Regions from separate parts of the Ensifer sp. R1-3 genome, predicted to be linked through region 3. Evidence: predicted binding sites of a transcription regulator. Region 3 holds the regulator's gene; each other region holds the start of a gene.
The links. Region 3 encodes PhoB, which activates phosphate uptake and scavenging genes when phosphate is short. Its sites were predicted from a motif close to TGTCATNNANCTGTCAT; they were not measured.
Positions count from the first base shown of each region.

Region 1: phnF (phosphonate metabolism transcriptional regulator PhnF) is a predicted target of PhoB. The motif match lies at 1,652-1,668, and genes of this name have one in related genera.
Region 2: M1D43_RS07200 (esterase-like activity of phytase family protein) is a predicted target of PhoB. The motif match lies at 2,132-2,148, and genes of this name have one in related genera.

Region 1 is NZ_CP096516.1:1,482,884-1,487,562, reverse strand. It holds gene M1D43_RS24195 (carbon-phosphorus lyase complex subunit) at 1-509, opposite strand, end outside; gene phnH (phosphonate C-P lyase system protein PhnH) at 514-1,116, opposite strand; gene phnG (phosphonate C-P lyase system protein PhnG) at 1,116-1,583, opposite strand; gene phnF (phosphonate metabolism transcriptional regulator PhnF) at 1,709-2,443, shown strand; gene scpA (methylmalonyl-CoA mutase) at 2,455-4,593, opposite strand.
Region 2 is NZ_CP096515.1:1,489,241-1,493,919, reverse strand. It holds gene lon (endopeptidase La) at 1-1,505, shown strand, start outside; gene hupB (DNA-binding protein HupB) at 1,727-1,999, shown strand; gene M1D43_RS07200 (esterase-like activity of phytase family protein) at 2,230-4,422, shown strand; gene M1D43_RS07195 (MarR family winged helix-turn-helix transcriptional regulator) at 4,609-4,679, opposite strand, start outside.
Region 3 is NZ_CP096515.1:2,277,627-2,282,305, forward strand. It holds gene argF (ornithine carbamoyltransferase) at 1-491, opposite strand, end outside; gene M1D43_RS10990 (aspartate aminotransferase family protein) at 566-1,765, opposite strand; gene M1D43_RS10995 (GcrA family cell cycle regulator) at 2,174-2,695, shown strand; gene phoB (phosphate regulon transcriptional regulator PhoB) at 2,791-3,474, opposite strand; gene phoU (phosphate signaling complex protein PhoU) at 3,585-4,298, opposite strand; gene pstB (phosphate ABC transporter ATP-binding protein PstB) at 4,385-4,679, opposite strand, start outside.

The DNA of each region.
Region 1 (4,679 bases), on a different replicon from region 3:
ATCTTGCCGTCGCCCTCGATCAGGCCTTCGCCGTCGAGAATGTCGGAGACGCGCATGACATGTTCGCCCGGCTCCTTGAGCACCGGCTCATCGACCGGTTCTTCGCCGATCAGCGACGGGTCGAGAAGGCGGTGCGTATAGTCGAAGGTGGGGCCGAGAAGCTGGCCGCCGGGCAGATCCTTGTAGGTCGCCGAGACGCGCCGCTCGACCTTCATTTTCGCGGTGTCGACCGGTTCGCAATAGCCGAAGCGCGGCAGGGTGGTGCGGTAGGCGCGCAGGATGAAGATCGCCTCGATCATGTCTCCGCGCGCCTGGCGCACGGCAAGCGCCGCAAGCGCACGGTCGTAAAGCGAGGCCTCGGCCATCACGCGGTCGACCGCGAGCCCGAGCTGCTCGACGACCTGATCTATGGTGATCGCGGGCAGCGCCCGGTCGCCGCGCCGGCGGTCGGCCAGCAGCCGGTGAGCATTGGCAATGGCGGCTTCTCCGCCCTTGACGGCTACATACATGCGCTTACTCCCGCTCGAGTTTGGTGGTGCGCGGCAGGCAGAGCACTGCCTCGCGCGCCGTCAGGACGAGATCGATGCCGCGCGGAAAGATCGCCCGGTTGGCGGCCCAGAGGTCGAGGAACACGTCGGGCAGACCCTTCGGTGCGATGACGATCCCGTTCTTGATTCCCGGTCCCCGACCGATGAGCGGCTGCCCGCCTTCGAGCGCTTCCACCTCGACGACGAGCGTGGTGGAACGGTCGGGATATTCCTGGGTGCCGAGGGCGAACTGGTCGAAGCCCGGCACGGCCGCGCCCTTCTCGAAGAAGGCAAAGCGGGCCTCGTCCTTCGTGTCGGTGACGCCGGCGCCGGTGTGAAACGCGATCCACTTCGGCGCCGAGGATTTGGAGAGCGCCGGCGATAGCCAGACCGGCGTGTCATGGTCGCAGAGCGTGAGCGCGACAGCTCCGCTTGCCTCTCCGAGTGGCGCCGGCGGGGCTGCAGCAGTGGACAGCCGGCCGATGATGCCCGGGCGGGCGAAGCAGTCCATCAGGCTGCGGAACACGGACTGCGCCTCGAAGACGGGATCGGCGAAGGCGCCGCTATAGATTTGCGATTGGGCGGTCATCAATCCTCTCCGCGGACCATGGTGAAGAAGTCGACGCGGGTCGCGGCCGTTTCCTCGGCCTTGCGACGGTCTTCCGCATCGAGACGAGCGGCCACCTGCTCGTGCAGCGCCTCGACGCTTGCGCGATGCGCAGCGCTCTGAAAAAGCGCGTCGAAGATCGCGGCAAGGCGGGCGCGTGCCTTGTCGGTGCCGAGCAGCTGCCCATGGCCGACCTCGCCGGTCGAAAGCCGCACGGTGGCGCGTGAAACGGTGGCCTCGCCGAGATTGAAAGGATCGCCGCCGCCGCCGATCTTGCCGCGCACCATGACGAGCCCGGTTTCCGGACCGCGCACCGGCGCGACCTCCGGCTTGTCGTCGATCGCGTCCCAGGCCAAGGAAAGTTCGCCGAGCGTCGCGCGCGCCAGCAGCCGCATGCCTTCCCGGCGCTGAGCGACGCCTGCATCGTCACTTGTCTTCGCTGCGTCCATCATCTCACTCCAAAATGTCTATTGATCTAGACAACTATACATCTTATACCTTTCCATAACCTTCGCAAATGACAGGCTTGTGACATTTGCTAAGAAACTGGCGGCGAAGAAGCGGGGCGAAGAAGATGGTGGCGAAGGTCGTCGAACGGCAGATGGGCGTGGCGCTATGGCGGCAGATTGCCGACAGGATACGGCTCGCGATCAGCAATGGCGACTATGACGCCACCGGCATGGTGCCGCCGGAGACGGCCCTTGCGGCGGAATTCGGCGTCAATCGCCACACCGTCCGCAGCGCGCTGGCCGCACTCGCGGAAGAAGGTCTGGTGCGCGCGGTGCAGGGGCGCGGCACGATGATCGAGCGCAAGGATCGCGTGAGCTATCCGATCTCGCGGCGCACTCGCTTCTCGCAGGGTCTCGGCCGCCAGGTGAGAGAAATCGGAACCGAGCTCCTGGGGCACGCCCAAGTGCCGGCAAGCGGCGAAATCGCCACTGCGCTTGGCGTTCCCCCAGGCACCCCTCTCATCGAGCTCAGCACCGTCAGCAGCGGCGACGGGCGGCCGCTTTCGACGGCGGTCAGCTACTACCCCGCCGAGCGCTTTGCGAGGATGGCGGAGGAATATGCGCAGCTCGGCTCGGTCACCAAGGCCTTTGCCGCGCATGGGCTCGACGACTACGTCCGGGTCTCGACGGAGATCGTCGCGCGGCACGCGGAGGCAGAGGAACTCTCGCTTCTGAAACTATCGCCGGGGGCGATCGTCATGGAGACGCAATCGGTCAACGCCGATCTAGAAGGCCGCCCGGTCGAATATTCGCGAACGCGCTTTGCAGCCGACCGGATGAAGCTCCGGATCGAGACTTGAACTCGGCCGGTTTACACGTTTCGCCGCTTGCCTTCGATCAGGTCCAGCACGGCGCGCGCCGCGTCGAGCACCTGGGTGCCGGGTCCGAAGACGGCGGCGACGCCGTTCTCCATCAGATAATCATAGTCCTGCCGGGGGATGACACCGCCGCAGACGACGATGATGTCCTCGCCGCCGCGCTTCTTCAGTGCCTCGGCAAGTTGCGGCATCAGCGTCCTGTGCCCGGCGGCAAGCGATGAAACGCCGATAACGGTGACCTCTTCGGCGAGCGCCAGATCGGCAGCTTCCTCCGGCGTCTGGAACAAGGGGCCCGCGACGACATCGAAGCCGATATCGCCGAAGGCGGATGCGATCACCTTGGCGCCGCGGTCGTGCCCGTCCTGGCCGAGCTTGGCTACCATGATCTTCGGCTTGTGGCCGAGGCGCTTCGTCGCTTCGCCGAGCCGCCCGGCGAGAACGCCGAGTTCCGGATCGCCTTCATAGGCCTTGCCGTAGATATCGGTGACGACTTCCGGAATGGCGGTGTAATCGCCGAAAGCCTCGCGCATGGCGTCGGTGATTTCACCGACAGTGGCGCGCGCCCGGGCAGCCTCGACCGCGGCGGCGAGCAGATTGCCCTTGCCGCTGCGCGCCACATCGGCCAGCGCGTCCAGCGCTTGCTTCATCTTCTGCGAGTCCCGGCGCCGCCTGGTCTCCTCGATGCGCTTGACCTGTGCCGTCCGAACCGCGGCGTTGTCGATCTGGAGAATGTCGATCGGTTGCTCGTTCTCGAGCCGGTATTTGTTGACGCCGACGATGACCTCCTCGGCGCGGTCGACGGCCGCCTGGCGCCGGGTCGCGGCCTCCTCGATCAGCCGCTTCGGCAGGCCGGCATTGACTGCCTTCGTCATGCCGCCCAGCGCCTCCACTTCCTCGATCAGGCCCCAGGCCTTTTCGGCAAGCTCGTTCGTCAGGCTTTCGACGTAATAGGAGCCGGCAAGCGGATCGACGACCTTCGTCACGCCGGTCTCGTGCTGCAGGATCAATTGCGTGTTGCGGGCGATGCGGGCGGAGAAATCCGTCGGAAGCGCCATCGCCTCGTCGAAGGAATTGGTGTGCAGCGATTGCGTGCCGCCGAGCACTGCCGACATCGCCTCGAAGGCGGTGCGGACGATGTTGTTGTAGGGGTCCTGTTCCTGGAGCGAGACGCCCGACGTCTGGCAATGGGTCCGCAGCATCAGCGAGGACGCCTTCTCGGGCTTGAACTCCTGCATGATCCGCGTCCAGAGGAGCCGCGCGGCGCGCAGCTTCGCCGCCTCCATGAAGAAGTTCATGCCGATCGCGAAGAAGAAGGAGAGCCGGCCGGCGAAATCGTCGACGTTGAGCCCCTTGGCGAGTGCTGCACGCACATATTCGCGCCCGTCGGCGAGGGTGAAGGCGAGTTCCTGCACGAGCGTCGCGCCGGCCTCCTGCATGTGATAGCCGGAGATCGAGATCGAATTGAACTTCGGCATCTCCTTCGCCGTATATTCGATGATATCGGCGACGATCCGCATCGAGGGTTCCGGCGGATAGATGTAGGTGTTGCGGACCATGAACTCCTTGAGGATGTCGTTCTGAATGGTCCCGGAGAGCTTGTCGCGGCTGACGCCCTGTTCCTCGCCGGCAACGATGAAGGAGGCGAGGATCGGGATCACCGCGCCGTTCATGGTCATCGAGACGGAAATCCTGTCGAGCGGGATGCCGTCGAAGAGGATCTTCATGTCCTCCACCGAGTCGATCGCGACCCCGGCCTTGCCGACATCCCCTTGGACGCGCGGGTGGTCGCTGTCATAGCCGCGGTGCGTGGCGAGATCGAAGGCGACCGAAACGCCCTGCTGGCCGGCGGCGAGGTTCCTGCGATAGAAGGCGTTGGACGCCTCGGCCGTCGAGAAGCCGGCATATTGCCTGACAGTCCAGGGCCGCCCGGCATACATGGTGGCGCGCGGGCCGCGCACGAACGGTTCGAAGCCGGGGAGCGAGTTCAGATGGCCGATGCCGGACATGTCGTCGCTCGTATAGAGCGGCTTGACGTCGATGCCCTCGGGCGTGTGCCAGACGAGGCTTTCGGGGGAGCCCCTGAGTTCCTTCTCGGCGAGGTCTTCCCAGTCCTTGATGGTCTTTTCGGTCATTGGTTCCACTCCAAGCTTCCGTGCGATGGTGGGCCGCTCATCCTGCTGCCGGTTCCGGGCGCCAGCCCCTCATCCCCCTGCCGGGA
Region 2 (4,679 bases), 790 kb from region 3:
GGGGCAAGAAGTCGAAGATCAAGACCGATCTCAACCACGCCGAAAAGGTGCTGGATACCGATCACTTCGGTCTGGACAAGGTAAAGGAACGTATCGTCGAGTACCTGGCGGTGCAGGCCCGTTCGTCCAAGATCAAGGGGCCGATCCTGTGCCTCGTCGGTCCTCCCGGCGTCGGCAAGACGTCGCTCGCCAAGTCGATCGCCAAGGCGACCGGCCGCGAATATATCCGCATGGCACTGGGCGGCGTTCGCGACGAGGCCGAAATTCGCGGCCATCGGCGGACCTATATCGGCTCCATGCCGGGTAAGGTCGTCCAGTCGATGAAGAAGGCGAAGAAGTCCAATCCGCTCTTCCTGCTCGACGAGATCGACAAGATGGGCCAGGACTTCCGTGGCGATCCGTCTTCGGCGCTTCTGGAGGTGCTCGATCCGGAACAGAACTCGACGTTCATGGATCACTACCTGGAGGTGGAATACGACCTCTCCAACGTGATGTTCATCACCACGGCGAACACGCTCAACATTCCGCCGCCGCTGATGGACCGCATGGAAGTCATCCGCATTGCCGGCTATACCGAAGATGAAAAGCGGGAGATTGCCAAGCGGCACCTGCTGCCGAAGGCGATCCGCGATCATGCGCTCCAGCCGAACGAATTCTCCGTGACCGATGGCGCCCTTATGGCGGTCATCCAGAACTACACGCGAGAAGCGGGCGTGCGCAACTTCGAGCGCGAGCTGATGAAGCTGGCGCGCAAGGCGGTGACGGAGATCCTCAAGGGCAAGACCAAGAAGGTCGAAGTGACGGCCGAGAACATCCACGACTATCTCGGTGTGCCGCGCTTCCGCCATGGCGAAGCCGAGCGCGACGATCAGGTCGGGGTGGTCACCGGTCTCGCCTGGACCGAGGTCGGCGGCGAACTGCTGACGATCGAGGGCGTGATGATGCCCGGCAAGGGCCGCATGACGGTTACCGGCAACCTGCGTGACGTGATGAAGGAATCCATTTCGGCAGCGGCATCCTATGTCCGCTCGCGCGCGATCGATTTCGGCATCGAGCCGCCGCTGTTCGACAAGCGCGACATTCACGTCCACGTGCCCGAGGGCGCAACTCCGAAGGACGGTCCGTCCGCCGGTGTGGCCATGGCGACGGCGATCGTGTCGGTGATGACCGGTATCCCGATCTCCAAGGACGTGGCGATGACGGGTGAAATCACCCTGCGTGGACGCGTCCTGCCGATCGGTGGTTTGAAGGAGAAGTTGCTGGCGGCTCTGCGCGGCGGCATCAAGAAGGTGCTGATCCCCGAGGAGAACGCCAAGGACCTCGCCGACATCCCTGACAACGTCAAGAACAGCCTCGAAATCATCCCCGTTTCGCGGATGGGCGAGGTGATCGCGCACGCGTTGCTGCGGCTTCCGGAGCCCATCGAATGGGATCCGGCAAGCCAGCCGGCCGCCCTGCCGTCCGTTGATTCGCAGGACGAAGCGGGCACTTCGATTGCCCACTGAGGCAGTACAGATAGGGTGGTAAGTGTGTCCCGCTTGCGCCCTTCGGCCAGAAAAACAAGGAAGACCGGCGTTCTGCCGGTCTTTTTTGTTGTAAAAGCACGCTGCAACCCTTGCATTCCAAGGGATTAGGCGCAATTGGGAATGGCAAGACGTGGGCATTGCTCTCGCAGCCCCGCCTTAAGAAGACAGTCGTTTCGAACCAGCATGAAAGGGGTGGAAACATGAACAAAAATGAGCTCGTGGCTGCCGTAGCCGACAAGGCCGGACTCTCGAAGGCAGATGCGTCTTCTGCCGTTGATGCAGTTTTTGAGACCATTCAGGGCGAACTGAAGAACGGCGGCGACATCCGCCTCGTCGGCTTCGGCAATTTCTCCGTATCGCGCCGCGAAGCCAGCAAGGGCCGCAACCCGTCGACGGGTGCGGAAGTTGACATCCCGGCACGCAACGTGCCGAAGTTCACGGCCGGCAAGGGCCTCAAGGACGCCGTCAACTAATTTACCGATTGAGCGGCGGGTGCCTCCGTCCGCTACTGGTTCATGTTCCATCTGTCGCGATACCGCCCAGGCGGCATTCGGCAGGTTGATTGAGGCCCGGTCATCCGGGCCTCTTTTCATTCCAAGCCTCGCTGTCATCCAGCTGTTACAGGACAGTTGCAAAAGCCTCCCGTCCGACGTTTTCGGACGCACGCGGAAGCGCAAAGGCGTGTCGCGACAAGGAGGGACAGATGAAAGCATTTTCCATCACCACGGCATTGGCCGCGGCGCTCGCCGCATCGACGGCGTCGGTCGTTCAGGCCGAACAGGTATTCAACCGCATCGCATCCTTTGCGGTGGCCACGAATTTGCCCGAGGGAGCCGAGCGGAACGCGCCGACATCGGCCGAAATCATCACCGCAAGCGAAGACGGCAATACGCTGATCTATTCCGACAGTCCCGGCAAGCGCATCGGGTTCATCGACATCACCGATGCCAAGGCGCCTGAGGCAGGCGGTATCGTCTCTTTCAGCGGGGAGCCGACCTCGGTCGCGGTAGCCGGCGCCAAAGCGCTCGTTGCCGTCAACACGAGCGAAAGCTTTACCAAGCCGTCCGGCGTGCTCGCCGTGGTCGACATTGCCGGGAGGAAGGTGGACGCCACCTGCGATCTCGGCGGCCAGCCGGACTCGGTGGCCGTGAACAAGGATCGGACGCTTGCCGCAATCGCGATCGAGAACGAGCGCGACGAGGACGTCAATGACGGGCAGATCCCGCAGATGCCTGCAGGCGATCTCGTGATCCTGTCGCTGAAGGACGGGGCGGCCGATTGCGCGACGATCAAGCATGTGACGCTGACCGGTCTCGCCGAGGTCGCCGGCGACGATCCCGAGCCGGAGTTCGTTGCCTTCAACGGCAGGGACGAGATTGCACTCACCCTCCAGGAGAACAACCACATCGTCGTCATCGACGGCAAGTCCGCGACCGTGAAGACGCATTTCCCTGCGGGCACGGTCGATCTCGAAGCTATCGACACCAAGCGTGACGGCTCCATCGCCTTCACCGGCGAGCAGGCGGGCCGCAAACGCGAGCCCGATGCGATCAAGTGGCTCGACGACGATCGTCTGGTCGTCGCCAATGAGGGCGACTACGAGGGCGGGAGCCGCGGCTTCACGATCTTCGACACGACCGGGAAGGTCCTCTACGAATCGGGAGCAGGCTTCGAGCGCGCTATCGCGTCGATCGGCCACTATCCGGAAAAGCGTTCCTCGGCGAAGGGCGTCGAGCCGGAAGGCCTGGAAATGGCGCAATTCGGGGAAGACAAGCTTTTCTTCGTTCTGTCCGAGCGTGCCTCGATCGTCGGCGTCTACAAGGATACGGGCGGCGAACCGGAGCTCGTCCAGCTTCTGCCCTCCGGCGTTTCGCCCGAGGGCGCTGTCGCCATTCCCGGGCGCAACCTGTTTGCGACCGCCAACGAGGTCGATCTCGTCGAAGACGGCGGGGCGCGGTCGCATGTCATGATCTACGAGCGCGGCGAAGGGAAGGCTGCCTATCCGCAGATCCGTTCCGTGGAGAAGGACGGGCTGCCCATCGGCTTCGGGGCGCTTTCCGGTCTTGCCGCTGCCGACAAGCCCGGCTTCCTGCATGCGGTCAACGATTCCGTCTTCTCGTCGCAGCCGACCATCTTCACGATCGACGCTACGCAGAAGCCCGCGCTGATCACGGAAGCCCTGCCGATCATCCGTGACGGCGCTCCCGCCCAGAAGCTCGACATCGAAGGCATCGCCAATGATGGCGAAGGCGGCTTCTGGCTCGCTTCGGAAGGCAATTCCGACAAGCTCTACAGCCACGCGCTGCTGCACGTGAACAAGAAGGGCGAGATCAAGCAGGAGATCGCGCTGCCGGAGGAATTGCGCGCCAACGAGATCCGCTACGGCTTCGAAGGCGTCGCAGTCGTGGGCGAAGGGGACGATCAGGTTCTCTGGATGGCTGTGCAGCGCGAATGGAAGGATGACGAGAAGGGCTTCGTCAAGCTCGTCTCCTACAAGCCGTCGAGCAAAGAATGGGGCGCCGTGCGCTATCCGCTTGAAAAGTCGGAGGAAGGCTGGGTCGGCCTGTCGGAAATCTCCGTTCATGGAGACTACGCCTATGTCGTCGAGCGTGACAATCTGATCGGCGAAGCCGCCAAGCTCAAGAAGCTCTACCGCGTTGCGCTTGCGGATTTGAAACCCGCGGCGCTCGGCGGGGAACTGCCTGTCGTGAACAAGGAAGAGGTGCGCGACCTCATTCCGGACCTGCAGTCGCTCAACGGCTATGTCGTCGACAAGGTCGAAGGCTTTTCAGTCGACGCAGCCGGCAACGGCTATGTCGTCACCGACAATGACGGCGTCGACGATTCCTCCGGCGAAACGCTGTTCTTCTCCATAGGCGCGATGGACGCCATGTAAGCGTCCCATCCCGAGAAAAAGGAAGAGGCCGGGACATGACGTCCCGGCCTCTTCCTTTTGCATTCGAAGCGAAGCTCAGAGCGGAATGAGGAAAAGTGTGCGCGGTTTTCCGCCCGCATCCCGCTCCAACTTTTGGAGTCGATCACGTTCATGTCTTTAGGTCGATCCGACCTAAAACATCGTGATCTAGCGCGCGACGGCAATCTCGGCGGCTTCCGCTTCTTCCTTGCGCTTGCGGATGTCGTCGGTTTTCTCGA
Region 3 (4,679 bases):
TGAAGCACGTTGTTGCCGTCGCCGGTCCAGGCGATCGTCTTGCCCTTGACCGGTCCCCGGTGCTCCTCGAAGGTCATGATATCGGCCATGATCTGGCACGGGTGCGTATCGTCGGTGAGCCCGTTGATGACGGGCACGGTCGCATGCTCCGCCATCTCCAGAAGCCGGCGGTGGTCGGTCGTGCGGATCATGATCGCGTCGACGTAGCGCGACAGGACCTTCGCCGTATCGCCGATCGTCTCCGCCCGGCCGAGCTGCATTTCGGTACCCGACAGAAACAGCGTCTCGCCGCCGAGCTGGCGCATGCCGACATCGAAGGAAACACGCGTGCGGGTGGACGGCTTCTCGAAGATCATCGCGAGCATCTTGCCGGCAAGCGGCTTCTCGGCAGTCCCTGCCTTGGTCGCCGACTTGCGGACGCGGGCATCGTCGATGATGGTCCTGAGGTCGGTGGCCGTCATGGCCGAGAGATCGAGGAAGTGTCTGGTCATACTGCCTTGTTTCCTGTCGTAGAATCCGTTTGTCGACCCCGCCCGGGCCGGTTCGATCCGAAACCTTCGGACGCTCAAGCCGCGGCGTTGCCGCTCTTGCCGCTCACCGCCTCCGCGGCGCGTTCGAGCCGTGCCAGTCCTTCGCGCGCCTCGGCCGGGGTGGTGATCAGCGGCGGCAACAGGCGCAGAACGTTTTCGCCGGCCGGGACGACGAGCAGTTTCTCGGCGCGGATCGCCTTCAAAAGGTCCGCGGAGGGCACCTTCGCCTTGATGCCGAGCATCAGCCCGTCGCCGCGGATTTCCTCGATCACGTCCGGAAAACGATCCTTTAACGAGGCGAGCCCCTGACGGAAGACGAGAGCCACCTCGCGCACCTGATCGAGGAAGCCTTCGGCGAGAACGACGTCGAGCACGGCATTTCCGACCGCCATTGCGAGCGGGTTGCCGCCATAGGTCGAGCCGTGCGTGCCCGCCACCATGCCGGCGGCCGCCGCTTCCGTCGCAAGGCAGGCGCCGAGCGGGAAGCCGCCGCCGATGCCTTTGGCGACGGCCATGATATCGGGTTTGATGCCCGCCCATTCATGGGCGAAGAGCTTGCCGGTCCGGCCTACACCGGACTGGACCTCGTCAAGGATCAGAAGCAGGCCGAACTCGTCGCAGAGTTCGCGCAGCCCTTGCATGAACTCCTTCGATGCCGTCCGAATGCCGCCCTCGCCCTGGATCGGCTCGACAAGGATCGCCGCGGTTTCTTCATTGATCGCGTTCTTGACCGCGCCGATATCGCCGAAGGGGACCTGATAGAAGCCCGGCGCCTTCGGCCCGAAGCCCTCGATGTATTTCTGCTGTCCGCCGGCGGCGATCGTCGCGAGCGTGCGGCCGTGGAAAGCACCTTCGAAGGTGATGACGTGGAACTTCTCGACGTGCCCCTTGGCGAAATGATAGCGCCGCGCCGTCTTGATCGCACATTCGAGCGCTTCCGCACCCGAATTGGTGAAGAACACCCGATCGGCGAAGGTCACCTGGGTCAGCCGCCGCGCAAGGCTTTCCTGCCCCGCAATCTCGTAGAGATTGGACAGATGCCAGACCTTGTCGGCCTGCGCCTTCAGCGCCTCGACGAGATGAGGATGGGCATGGCCGAGCGAGTTCACGGCGACACCGGCAGCGAAATCGAGATAGCGCGTGCCGTCTTCGGCGATCAGCCAAACGCCTTCACCTCGCTCGAAACGCAACGGCGCCCGCAGATAGGTGTCGTAAAGCGGCGTGGTTGCGGCCATGTCGAGCTCTCCTTCATTCCGGCGGCATCGGACTTCGGCCCGATAAAAATCAAAAATGCCGCCTTGCGGCGGCGACAGGCACTATTCCCATTTCGCACCGCGATGTCAACAAAACCAAGGTTTGCAGGCGCTTTGCGGATACCGATTCCGAAGCGCGAAAAAATCGCACTCTGGGACTTGCAAAAATGCAACGCTCCGACAGCAAGTTGGGGAAAACCGCGAAATCGATTCGGCGCGATTCCGGCGACTCTTGCCACGGAGTCACCCTGCCGGTAGGTTAACATTCAATTACTAGACGCATGCGGCGGACCTAGTCACCAAAAGTATTATCGCGTTGAATCTTCGGGGTTTTCCCGGAGAGCGGTGACGGATTCCGCCATCCCAACGCCGAGAACGGGGAGTGCAGAGATGAACTGGACTGACGAGCGGGTCGAGAAACTGAAGAAGCTGTGGTCGGAGGGCCTGAGCGCCAGCCAGATCGCGGCGCAGTTGGGCGGCGTCAGCCGCAACGCGGTCATCGGCAAGGTTCATCGGCTGAGCCTGCCCGGGCGCGCCAAGGCCGGCGGAAGCACGGCCGCTGCAGCCCGCCCCAAACGGGCGACGTCTGCCCCGCGCGCACCGAACTATGCTGCGCGTTCCGTAACCCGCACCGTAACCCGCACGGCCGGTGCGACCGCGCTCAAGGAAGAGCTCGCAGTCGACCTGGCGATCGACCAGGAGCTGCAGATCGACAGGAATATCGTCCTGCCGATGTCGCGGCGGCTGGAGCTCACGGAGCTTACCGAACGCACCTGCAAGTGGCCGATCGGCGACCCGCTCAAGGAAGAGTTTCACTTCTGCGGCAACGACTCCCCGGAAGCCTCTCCCTATTGCACCTTTCATGCCCGGCTGGCCTACCAGCCCTCTGCCGAGCGCCGGCGCATGCGCTGAGGCGCCTTGCTCATTCCGCTCTGGATGCACGACGAAAAATGGGGCCGGAAAGGCCCCTTTTTTCTTTGCCATGCCGTAAGCCGGCACCTTCGGTCTCAGCTCTCCAGCGAATAGCCCGCGCCGCGCACCGTCCGGATGACGTCGGGGATGTTGGAGAAGTTCAGTGCCTTGCGCAGACGTCCGACATGGACGTCCACGGTCCGTTCATCGACATAGATGTCGTGCCCCCAGACACCGTCCAGGAGCTGTGAACGGGAGAAGACGCGCCCCGGTGAGGACATGAGAAATTCCAGCAGCCGGAACTCCGTCGGGCCGAGGCGCACTTCGCGGCTGCGGCGGTGGACGCGGTGCGTCTCCCGGTCGAGCTCGATATCGCCGCAGCGCAGGAGCGTCGACAGAACCTCGGGCTTGGCGCGCCTGAGCATAGCCTTGACCCTCGCCATCAGTTCCGGCGTCGAGAAGGGCTTGACGACGTAATCGTCGGCCCCGGTGGCAAGGCCCCGCACGCGCTCGCTCTCCTCGCCGCGCGCCGTCAGCATGATGATCGGCAGGCGCTCCGTTTCCGGCCGCTGGCGCAGCCTGCGGCAGAGCTCGATGCCGGAAACCCCGGGCAGCATCCAATCGAGGATGAGAAGGTCGGGCAGGCGCTCCTGCAGGCGGATCTCCGCCTCGTCGCCGCGAAGGATCGTATCGACCTCGAAGCCTTCTGCCTCGAGATTGTAGCGCAGGAGAACGCTTAGGGCTTCCTCATCTTCGACTACGGCAATCTTCGGCAACATTCAGTAGGACTCCTTCCTACGCACGACAGCCGTCATGCCGCCGCGCACGGTGGTAGGCCGCGCCAAAGCGGCCGGAACAAATTCTGCATAGGCCCGGATGCCGAGCGATCTCAGTCCGTCACGGAACCCAATGTCGACGTCATGTCGTCCTTCGGCCGTTCGCCCTGCGGCTGGGCGCCTGTCGCCATGTAGTAGATCGTTTCGGCAATGTTGGTCGCGTGATCGCCGATACGCTCGATGTTCTTGGCGCAGAAAAGAAGATGCGTGCAGGGCGTGATGTTGCGCGGATCTTCCATCATGTAGGTCAGCAGTTCCCGGAACAGAGAAGTGTAGATCGCGTCGATCTCTTCATCGCGTTCGCGAATGCTGTTCGCCTTTTCCGGCGAACGGGAGGCGTAGACGTCCAGGACTTCCTTCAACTGAACGAGCGCGAGCTCGGCCAGGTGTTCGAGGCCGCGCGCAAGCTTGCGCGGTATGCCCGAACCGGCGACGGCAATCACGCGCTTGGCGGTGTTCTTGCCGAGGTCGCCGACGCGCTCCAGGTCCGCGGCGATACGGATCGAACCCATGATCTCCCGTAGATCCGAGGCCATGGGCTGGCGTTTGGCAATGGTGACGATCGCCTTTTCGCCGATCTGCCGTTCCGCGTCGTCCAGAATGGTGTCGTCGGAGATAACCTTCTGGGCGAGAGCAAGATCGGAATTGACGAGCGCACGGACGGAGTCCGCGACCATCTGCTCGGCAAGACCGCCCATCTCGGAGATGCGGCGCGTGAGATACTTCAACTCTTCGTCGAAGGCGGACATGATGTGTGCGTGAGACATATTCGTTTCCTCGGGAGACCCGCTGTTCTGAATGGCTCGGTCGATCTTAAACCGGGAGGGACGGAAAAGCGCCGCCCCTCTCGCCATCAGCCGAAGCGGCCCATGATGTAGTCCTGGGTGCGCTGATCGTCCGGGTTGGTGAACATTTTGTCGGTATCGTTCTCCTCGACGAGATTGCCGAGATGGAACATGGCCGTGCGCTGCGACACGCGCGCCGCCTGCTGCATCGAGTGGGTGACGATCACGATCGTGAAATTCGCCCGCAGTTCGTGGATGAGTTCCTCGACTTTCGCGGTCGCGATGGGATCGAGCGCCGAGCAGGGCTCGTCCATCAGGATGACTTCCGGGCTGACCGCGACGGCGCGGGCGATGCAGAGGCGC